DNA from 2 places in the Priestia sp. SB1 genome. Region 1 is predicted to be linked to the other one. Evidence: riboswitches for the same ligand, from Rfam matches in the RefSeq annotation. Region 1 holds a riboswitch; the other holds the start of a gene.
What was found. Region 1 has a riboswitch for S-adenosylmethionine ahead of WKH56_RS11685 (bifunctional homocysteine S-methyltransferase/methylenetetrahydrofolate reductase). Riboswitches for the same ligand answer to the same signal wherever they lie in the genome.
Positions count from the first base shown of each region.

Region 1 (5,563 bases):
GTTCTAAAAAGGCAACGGATGCTTTCATAACTTCCGCACTTTGAAGCACTTCTGCTACAATCAGCTGGTTGTCATTAAACAAACGTCCGACTTCCGCCATCCCCTTCATAAGCGGTCCGTTAATAATATCTAACGGATCATCATATTGAGCTAAAGCCTGTTCTAAATCAGGAAGCAATCCTTCTTTTGTACCTTCGACAATATACATTGCCAATCGTTCTTCAAGTGTTAACGTAGAAATTTCTACTTTTGCTTCTTTCTTTTTATCACGATAAAAGTCCGTAAACGTGCTTAGCGTTTCATCAGTTGTGTTAAATAATAACGCATTAGCAAGCTCAATTTCAGCTTCTGGAATAGAAGCATAGCGCTCTAATTTTTCTGTATTAACAATGGCATAATCGAGTCCAGCCTGCGTACAGTGATAAAGGTAAACCGCATTTAGTACTTCACGTCCGACTGGAGGAAGACCGAATGACACGTTACTTACGCCAAGAATGGTCAGGCAATCAGGCAGGGCTTCTTTAATCATTTTAATTCCCTTAACTGTTTCTTCAGCAGAACCAATATATTGTTCATCACCAGTCCCTACAGGAAACACAAGAGGGTCAAAAATAATATCTTTTGGATTAAAGCCATGTTTTTCAACAAGCAAATCATGTGAGCGTTTAGCAATCTCTACTTTTCTTTCTGCAGTAACCGCCATGCCTGTTTCATCGATTGTACCGACAACCAGAGCTGCACCGAATTTTTTTACTAGCGGCAAGATTGCATCAAAACGCTCTTCACCATCTTCTAAGTTAATGGAGTTGATAATGACCTTACCTTGCGAGTACGTTAAAGCTTTTTCAATAACTTTCTCGTCAGTTGAATCGATTACAAGAGGAACCTTCACTTTTTTTACAACTTCTTGAATAAATTCCTCCATGTCTTCCATTTCTTCACGGTCTGGATCTGCTAAGCAAATATCAATAACGTGAGCACCATTTTTAACTTGAGCACGCGCAATTTCAGATGCTTCTTCAATTTTCCCTTCCGCAATCAGACGCTTGAACTTGCGAGAACCGATTACATTCGTACGTTCTCCCACAAAAAGAGGGCGCATAGAATCGTCATATACAAGCGGTTCAATACCGGTTACAGCATGATTATGCTCGGAGCGATCAAGCGAACGAGGAGCAACCTCTTTTACCGCTTCAGCAAGTGCTTTAATATGAGCAGGCGTTGTACCACAGCATCCGCCTACAAAGTTCAACCAGCCTTTATCAGCAAATCCTTTAATTTTTTGAGCCAGCAGCTCAGGGGATTCATGATAATTGCCTTCTTCATCCGGAAGTCCAGCGTTTGGATAACAGCTAACAGCTGAAGTGGCTAGGTCTGAAAGAGAGCGAATATGATCCGTCATAAATTCAGGACCTGTCGCGCAGTTAAGTCCGACTGAAAGAGGCTTCATGTGTTCCAGTGATAAGTAAAAAGATTCGATATCTTGACCAGCGAGAGTTGTTCCCATTGGCTCAATCGTTCCTGAAATCATAATTGGAACTTCTATTTTCAGTTTTTCAAACGCCGCTGTAATGCCTAAAAACGCAGCTTTTACGTTCAGCATGTCTTGACAGGTTTCGACTAGAAGTAAGTCAACGCCGCCGTCTAACAAACCCCGAGCTTGCTCTTCGTACGATTCTACTAACTCAGGGAATGTAATACCTCCCGTAACAGAGAGAGTTTTAGTGGTAGGACCGATAGCTCCAGCTACGAACCTAGGCCATTCGGGAGTTGAATATTTATCGCGGGCTGCACAAGCAAGCTTCACAGCTTCGATATTCAATTCATACGCCAAGTGGCCTAAATCGTATTCATCAAGTACGGTAGATGTTGAGCCAAACGTATTGGTTTCAATGATGTCAGCACCCGCTGCAAAGTACTCTTCATGAATGCGCTGAATCACATGAGGCGCTGTTCGGGTCAAATATTCGTTGCAGCCTTCATATTCTTCGCCGCCAAAATCTTCAGCGCTTAAATCAGCATCTTGAATCATCGTTCCCATTGCTCCATCGATGACGAGTATTCGCTTCTTTAGTTGTTGTTCGATAAGTGAGCTCATTTATATCTTCCTTTCTGATGTAACGAGTTGCTTGTCATGAATATAGCGTGTTAGAATTTCGGTCATTTCATAGCGCATAAACGGCGTAATTAAGTAAATACCGTCAAATAGTTCATATGCTGTATCAATTAAGTTTTTTGCAATCGCAAGGCCTTCGACTTCACCGCGAATCCGGTCATTTCCCGTTGCGTCCATACGTTCTAGAATATCTTCTGATAATTTAATTCCAGGTACTTCATGGTGAATAAATCGAGCATTTCTTGCGCTTGTTAACGGCATGATCCCGATGTATACCGGTGTTGTTAAATGTTTGGTTGCTTCATATACCTCTTCAATTTGCTTAGTTGAATAGAGAGGCTGAGTAATGAAATAGTGAGCCCCGCAGTCGATTTTCTTTTCCAAGCGCTGAACGGCTCGGTCTAAGTGACGCACGTTTGGGTTAAAGGCAGCTGCAATGGAAAAATTGGTTTTTTGACCAAGCGGTTTGCCGGAATAAGATAGTCCTTCATTAAACTGAGCAATTAAACTAATCAAGTCAAATGAAGATAAATCATAGACCGAAGTGGCGCCAGGGAAATCGCCAACTTTTGACGGATCACCGGTAATTGCAAGCACTTGATTCATTCCTAGCGTATGAAGTCCCATTAAATGAGATTGAAGTCCAATTAAATTTCGGTCGCGACAGGTAATATGAATAAGCGGTCGTGCTTTTGTTTCTTGTTGCATCAGTGTTGCCATTGCCAAGTTGCTGATGCGAGGTGAGGCAAGAGAATTATCAGCTAATGTAATAGCATCTACGCCGACTTTATCAAGTGCTTTTGCGCCTTCTAAAAATTTCGTCGGACCAAGCTGTTTAGGCGGATCCAGCTCAACGATAACCGAGCGGCGCTTCTTCACAATTTCGTGCATATGAGGTTTATCCTGCTGCTCACGCTCTTGAACCGTAACGGCTGGTCTCATTTTAACGATTTTGCTTGTAATCGGCGGCAGGTCTTTTAAGGCAGACGACATGGCGCGTACGTGAGCTGGTGTTGTACCGCAGCATCCTCCAATTAAGCGAACCCCTTGTTCGCGGAATAAACGCGCGCTTTCTACAAAGTAGTCTTCATTCGTTTCATATTCCAGCTTGCCTTCCACATACGCCGGAAGGCTGGCATTAGGGTAAGCAGATAAGAAAGCACGATCAGGAAGCGGTACTTCTTCAAGAGACTGAATCATATGATAAGGACCTAAACGGCAGTTTAGCCCGACAACATCTGCTCCCAAGTCTTCTAATTCTTTTAATGCATCTGCTAAAGGACGCCCATCTTGCAGTACGCCAATATCATGCAGGGAAACGTGGGTAATAATAGGCTTATCCGTTTCTTTTCTTGCTAGTGTAAGAACGGTCTTTAATTCTTCGAAATCATAGTATGTTTCAAATAAAAGGCCATCCACGCCTTCATTTAAAAGCCAAAACATTTGTTCACGAATGCTTCGCTTAACCTCTTCTAAGCTAATAGCATTTTTTTGGAAAGAACGAATTCCGCCGAGTGTACCAACCACGTAAGCCTGATCGTTTGCAGCTTGTTTCGCTAATTTTACACCAGCAACATTGATGTCTTTGACTGAATCTTCTAATCCATAACGGGCAAGTTTTTGATAATTAGCAGCGTACGTATTTGTTTGAATAACGTTTGCACCAGCTTCTACATAGGCTCTGTGAATACGAGAAACCTCTTCTGGTTTGGTGATGTTTAGTTCTTCAAAACAGCTGTCAATACCGTGTGAGTAAAGGAGGGTACCAGTGGCACCATCCCCAATTAAAATTTTAGACTTTAAATCTTCAAGTAACCCCATGTCAAAACCTCCTTAAATTGTTCCGCTTCTATTTCACGAGTGATTCGTTTTATGCAATATGCCGATAAAATAGAAAAAGTCTTCTTAAGAAGAAGACTTTTTTCGCCTTCTTATCTTCCAAGCAATAAATTAATTGCTTGCTGGATTTAGCACCATGTCTCTAACGACTGGTTGCTGAGGTTTCAAAGGGCCAGTCCCTCCACCTCTCATGATAAGAATCAATTGTATATAATTGAAACATATTTTTTTAAATAGAAAGAATACTTATTTAATAATTTATCTGATTTTTAGAAATTATACAACAGTAAATTGTGAATTTCCAGCAAATATTGAGGAAAATTTAAAAGCTAAAGGGAAAATATCCGTATATTTTGTTTGAAAACTGCCGTTATGTTAAGGGATAAAGGGTTTTCATGAAAAAAACAAGAAGGAAATAAAAAAACGAAAAAGGAATAGCACCGGGTGAGGCGAGGATTTACATATAAAAGGCTCGTCTTTTTTTAACCGTTTCTACATATAGTGAACTATGAAGGGTAGAAGGGTGATGGGCATGAAAAGGTGGAAACTCACGCTGCAGGTTGCTGCTACGTATGTAGGCACCGTTGTAGGAGCCGGTTTTGCAACAGGCAAGGAAATTGTTCAATTTTTTACACAGTACGGCGAACTTGGAATGGTTGGAATTTTGGTCAGCGGCTTGTTTTTTATTTGGCTAGGTTCGAAAATGATGCTGCTTTCGCACGCAATTGGGGCTTCTTCTTATCAGCAGCTTAATACATATTTATTTGGTGATGTACTTGGAAAAGCGGTAAACGGTGTAATGATCGTCATTTTATTTGGAGTAACTTCAGTCATGCTAGCGAGTACGGGGGCAATAGGAAAAGAACAGTTCGGGCTGTGGCCTCCTGTTGGGATGATTTGTACAATTGTTTTAACTTATATATTTATCGCAAGAGGAATTAACGGTATTTTAATGGTTAATTCTCTTGTTGTGCCGATGATGCTTTCATTTGCTTTTATCATCTTTGTGCCAAATGTCAGCTATTTCTCACTGATTCAAACGAAGCCAGACTTAACGCTCGTCACACAGTGGAAGTGGGCGGTTAGTCCCTTTTTATATATTTCCCTAAATCTAGCTTTGGCTCAGGCCGTTTTAGTTCCATTAGGAAGCTCCGTGAAAGATAAGAGCGTGATCAAAAAAGGGGCCGTAATAGGAGGATGTGTACTTACGTTTATGCTTGTTTCTACTCATCTTGCCCTTTCCAATTTGCCTTATTCATTTCAACTTGATATTCCTATGAGTGCCGTTGTTAAAAATATCTCAGTGTGGGTGAATGTTTTATTTACGGTAGTTGTGTTAGGCGAGATTTTTACTACATTGATTGGAAATGTATTTGGAATCGCTAAACAGCTTCAATCATTTCTTCCCCTGAATGACAAACAAGCTTTTGCGTTTATTATCTTGGCATGCTTTATTATCGGGCAATTTGGATATGCTCAGCTTCTTGAGTTTTTGTATCCGATATTTGGCTATATTGGACTAGCTTTTGTATGGATGCTATGTATTAAAAAAGAAAAAATAAGCTAAAAGATAGATTTTAAAGAACAGATGTGAAAAAACGAAGTTAA
Region 1 covers NZ_JBBJSS010000003.1:206,812-212,374, reverse strand. Annotated here, with positions in the region: gene metH (methionine synthase) at 1-2,098, opposite strand, end outside; gene WKH56_RS11685 (bifunctional homocysteine S-methyltransferase/methylenetetrahydrofolate reductase) at 2,099-3,937, opposite strand; SAM riboswitch class I at 4,045-4,155, opposite strand; gene WKH56_RS11680 (YkvI family membrane protein) at 4,488-5,522, shown strand.

Region 2 (5,563 bases), on a different contig from region 1:
AGATTCCTCAGGAAATAGTCAAAAAGACGTGGTATACGTGATTCGAATGGTGAGCTTTGCTTTAATTATTATCCCGCCTATGAGTCTATTACGAGGCTACTTTCAAGGTAACCAGTCCATGGGACCGTCCGCGCTAAGTACAATTATTGAACAAATAGTGCGTGTGCTGTTTATTTTAGCAGGAGCATACGCTGTTATTCATCTCTTTCATAGCACGATGACAAAAGCTGTTGGAATTGGTACGTTTGGAGCGTTTATTGGAGGCTTAGGGGGTATAGGGATTCTTGGTGCGACGTATCTAAAACGCAAGCGGCTGATTATGAAGGAAGTGAATAGCGGAAAGAATAATAAATCTGTTCCGTTCTCTTTAATGTTCAAAGAGCTTGTGACGTACGCTGTTCCGTTTGTATTAGTTGGTTTAGCTATTCCAATCTATCAAAATATTGATACGTTTACGATTAACATGCTTTTTCAATCAATAGGGTATGGACAAGCTAAAGCCGAAACGATTAACTCCGTCATTGGGTTAGCGCAAATTTTAGTAATGGTGCCGGTATCGCTAGCGACTGCCTTCAGCATGTCGCTGATTCCGGGTATTACATCTTCTTTTGTGCAAGGAAATTTACGAGAAGTAAAAGGAAAGATTACAAAAACGCTGCAGCTGCTGTTGTTTTTTACTCTTCCTTCTGCGGTGGGGCTTTGTTTATTGGGTAAGCCGGTATATATGATGATCTTTGGAGCGAAAAACAGTCCTGAAATCGGTGGAGTTGTTTTACAATGGTATGCGCCTGCTGCCATTTTATTTGCTCTTTTTACCGTAACAGCCGCGATTCTTCAAGGAATTAATCAGCAAAAGAAATTAATTTTTGGCTTGGGCTTAGGTATTGTTGTGAAGATAGTATTAAACGTACTGTTGGTTTCAAGCTTAAAAGAAATTGGACCTGTTGTCGCGACGTACGGAGGATATGGTGTATCGGTTATCTATAACTTTTATTTAATTGAAAAATCCATTTCTTACCGAGTTCAATCACTAGGAAAAGCCGCGTTGACTCCTGTTTTATTAGTAAGTGTGATGTCAGCCGCTGTGCTTATTGGCAATTATGCTTCTCACTATTTTCTGGAAAATAAGCTGTCTGCATCTTCACTTGCGAGTAGCACGTCTTGTATTTCAATAGCTTTAGGTGCTGCTGTGTATCTAGGGCTTGGCGTCAAAACAAGTTTAGGGCAATCTGTTGTGTTAAATAGAAGAAAAAGAATGTAAAGGAGAGAAAGAAGTGTCAAAACGATTTGTACTAACCGTAGCCGCTGGAGGATGTATCATAATCTTCGGCGCGCTGCTGCTACTAAACTGGGAAAAGGTGTTTGGAGACTACCGTCCCATTCAAACAGCAACAGCCGTATTCAAGTTAGAAGTGGGAAGTCAAGATGTAGCAAAGACTACGGATTCAGATAATGTTCTTTACTATATGGTGAAAAAAGGACATTTAGATGAATATATTCAACTGATGAATGAAAAAGGCTATGTGTTAAAAGAGAAAGATATTGATCATAACCGACTTGTTTTTAACAATGGGCAAGAGGATGAGCAAATTTACTACAAGCGCTTTGCTAGGAAGTATACGATGATTGATGGAGAAGGGTAAAGGCTTTACATACTTAGTAGACTAAAACCTTATAACTCTATCTGTTTTTAAAGTTTTTTGTGCGGAAAAGAAAAATAATATTGACAATTATGACAAAAAGCTTAATACTGACTTTATTACATAAAACAAATACAATTTGTTTCCTTATCAAGAGAGGTGGAGGGACTGGCCCTGTGAAACCCGGCAACCGCTGTCTATGACAGAATGGTGCCAAATCCTTAAGAGTGTATCGCTCTTAGAGATAAGGAAGAAGCTGAAACAAAGCTCTTCCTTATTTATTTAAGGAAGGGCTTTTTATGTACAAAAAACAACGAGGTGATAATTTGAACAAAGCAGACCGTATTAAACGAATGAAAACACCGGAAATTGATCCAAAGTATGAAGGACGAGTGCCTCCGGGTCAGGTAGTAACAGAGCGCTTTCCCATTTTACACGAAGGCGATGTGCCGGATTATAACTTAGAGGAGTGGACGCTTCGCGTGTTTGGGTTGGTAGACAAAGAAGTGATGCTTTCGTATCAAGATATATTGAACATGCCTCAAACAACGGTTAAATGTGATATTCACTGCGTAACGAGATGGACAAGACTTGATAATGAATTTACGGGCGTGCTGTTTGCAGACTTTTTAAAAGCAGTTGGCGTGGAGTTGAAAAGTAAATACATCATGCTGCACGGAGATAATGACTATACGTCAAATATTGAAGTAAAAGATTTACTGAGAGACGATATTCTTCTCGCTCATTCCTTTAACGGAGAGCCGCTTACACCTAAGCATGGATATCCGCTGCGATTGGTTGTGCCGCATTTGTACTTTTGGAAAAGTGTCAAATGGCTTCGGGGCTTTGAAGCTATTGATGAAAACCATCCGGGCTTTTGGGAGCAAAACGGCTTTCATCTTAGAGGAGATCCGTTTAAAGAAGAGCGTTTTTCTGGAGAAGATTTAGGCATTCCAGAAGATGAGTGGGTACATAAAGACTATGATTAATGAAAATGCCTATGCGCAAGCATAGGCATTTTGTTAGCGCTGGCGGTTTAATTCCCACACAACGTGGCGAAGTTCAGGCAAAATCAGTTTGGTCATAGCTAGGCGAACAGCACCGCTTGATCCTGGTGTAGAAAAAACGGCTTTTTCGTTAATCGTCCCGGCAATTGCCCGGCTCATAATCGCTGCGCTGCCAATGTCTTCGGTATAGCTCAGCATGCGAAACAGCTCGCCAAACCCGACGATTTCTTTATGAATCAGCGCTTGAACGGCTTCAATTGTGACGTCTCGTTTTGTAATGCCGGTGCCGCCGTTTGTGAGAACAACGTCAATGTCCTCAGCACTGCATCCGGTAAGTATCGCTTGTTGAATCGACGTTTGATCGTCTTTTACAATTTCATAGGAAGCGACCTGCATCTCGTGTTCTTTCAGAAGTTGGATCATTAGCGCGCCGCTTTTATCGGTTTCTTTTGTACGTGTATCGGATACCGTAATGACTTTGCAGCGAACGGGCTGAGTTGCTTTGGATTTATGTTCATGTGCGCTCATTATGTACCTCCTTTACGCTTCCGTACGCTTGTAGTCACCATTTTTGCCGCCTGATTTTTCAAGCAGATATGTTTCGCCGATAATCATGCCTTTATCAATGGCTTTGCACATATCATAAACGGTTAGAGCGCAGGCAGAAGCGGCAGTTAAAGCTTCCATTTCAACGCCCGTTGAGCCTTCCGTTTTAACAGTTGCTTCTATTAATAAACGATACTTGTCATTGCTTGTATCCCAGTCAAATGAAAGGTTTACGCCTTTTAATAAAAGAGGGTGACACATCGGAATAATGTCAGACGTGCGTTTTGCTGCCATAATCCCTGCTACTTGTGCCACAGCAAGCACATCGCCTTTTCCGATTTTATGTTCTACAATGGCTTCGTGAATTTCTTTGTTAACGAGTATGCTTGAACGAGCTGTTGCAACGCGGCGAGTGATAGATTTTTCGCTAATATCGACCATATTGGCACGGCCTTGGTCATTAAAATGTGTAAAAGAAGACATCGGTGTTTTCATCCTTTTTCAGTAAATTTTGTTGTATGATAGAAATAGTGAGATATGCTATGATTTTACACCATAGCGTAAAAAGTGAACAGACATAAAGGAAGTGAAGAATGTATGTTAGAAAGCAGAACACCTATTTCAATTCCTGAAGCAATTGAAAAAGTTATGACATATAAAAGAAAAGGCAGCATCGAACGCGTATCGATCACCGAAAGCTACGGGCGCTATTTAGGAGAAGATATTATTGCCGACCAAAACGTGCCTCATTTTAATAAATCGCTTTATGACGGCTTTGCGGTTCGAGCACAAGACTGCGTAGAAGTATCAAATGAACATTCTGTAGAGTTCGAAGTTGTAGGTGAAATCGGCGCTGGCTCTGTTTTTGAAGAAGAAGTAAAGCCGTTTCAAGCAGTGCGCATTATGACAGGAGCGCAAGTGCCTCATTCATGTGATGCGGTTGTGATGCTTGAAGTAACGAAGTCGTATGAAAAAGAAGGCAAAACGTATATGGCGTTAAGCAGGCGGGCTTCAAAGTGGGAACACATTGCGTTAAAAGGAGAAGAAACAAAAAAAGGAGACGTGCTCGTTTCAAAAGGAACGCGCATTAATCCGGGCGTCACGGCTTTTTTAGCTACGTTTGGCTATGCGGATGTAGCCGTGGTGAAGCAGCCGGTGGTTGGCGTGTTAACAACGGGAAGTGAACTGCTTGATGTAAACGAGCCGCTAGAGCCAGGAAAAATCCGCAACAGCAACTCTTATATGGCACTTGCGCAAATCGTAAGAAGCGGGGGAATTCCGAAATATTTAGGGAAGCTTGAAGATGATTTTGACCGCTGCTATGAAGCGGTAGAAAAAGCACTTGAAGAAGTGGATATTTTACTGACAACCGGCGGGGTATCCGTTGGTGACTATGATTATTTGCCGGCTATTTATGAAAAGCTTGGTGCCAATGTGCTGTTTAACAAAATTGCGATGCGACCGGGAAGCGTCACAACAGTCGCAGAACGAAACGGACAGCTGTTGTTTGGATTATCAGGAAACCCATCTGCTTGCTATGTCGGGTTTGAACTGTTTGTACGTCCGATTGTTCGCAGCTTTTTACATTCACCGGCGCCTCATTTACATAAAACAAAAGCGGTGTTAAACGGCCGTTTTAAAGAGCCTAACGCATTCACAAGAATGGTGCGAGGAGAAATTACAGACGAAGGGGGAAGGCTCTTAGTAACGCCTGTTGGCATGGACAAGTCGGGTGCTATTTCATCTTTAGCTGCGGCGAACGGCTTGATTGTTCTTCCGGGTGGAGAACATGGATACGATAGGGGAATAGAAGTGGATGTGCTGCATCTTGAAAAAGAAGGTACAAGTTCGCTTTGGGTATAAAAGCAGAAGTCTGCTTATTGCTTGTCCTTTTTTTCAATAAGAATTTGAAGCAGTTCTGTAATTCGATCTAATTTGCTTTCAATGCGAACAAGTAAGTAAAAAGATAGTGCAATTGGAAAACCTAAATCTTTAATATAGCTAACTAAATTTTCTATAGTAGCATACCTCCTTCACGTAGAAGATATATTATCATATGTGATTTCTAAGTATTTGTTCGCAGGGTATACGGCCATTTTTAAGACAAAAGTCCTTGAAAAATAAGAAAACGCAGCCTCGGCATTGGCAAGCGAGGCTGCTTTTTTGTAAGGGTTCATTTATACGTATTCGAGTATAAATGACTACTAGATTTTAACATGTTTTTGAATATAAATACTACTTTGGATGTGTTCTAACATATGAATAAAAGGTGCGCTTTTAATTCATCGATTACGTGGGTCCTCCTAATCAAAAGCCAATTAAATGAAGGATGTATAAAAAGCAGCGTATTCTATAAAAGTGACTCTTTCA
Region 2 covers NZ_JBBJSS010000010.1:64,349-69,911, forward strand. Annotated here, with positions in the region: gene WKH56_RS29700 (putative polysaccharide biosynthesis protein) at 1-1,261, shown strand, start outside; gene WKH56_RS29705 (hypothetical protein) at 1,275-1,643, shown strand; SAM riboswitch class I at 1,785-1,891, shown strand; gene WKH56_RS29710 (sulfite oxidase-like oxidoreductase) at 1,967-2,629, shown strand; gene WKH56_RS29715 (MogA/MoaB family molybdenum cofactor biosynthesis protein) at 2,663-3,175, opposite strand; gene moaC (cyclic pyranopterin monophosphate synthase MoaC) at 3,188-3,676, opposite strand; gene WKH56_RS29725 (molybdopterin molybdotransferase MoeA) at 3,791-5,056, shown strand; gene WKH56_RS29730 (YvrJ family protein) at 5,071-5,211, opposite strand.
Region 2: another riboswitch for S-adenosylmethionine. It lies ahead of WKH56_RS29710 (sulfite oxidase-like oxidoreductase); the one in region 1 lies ahead of WKH56_RS11685 (bifunctional homocysteine S-methyltransferase/methylenetetrahydrofolate reductase).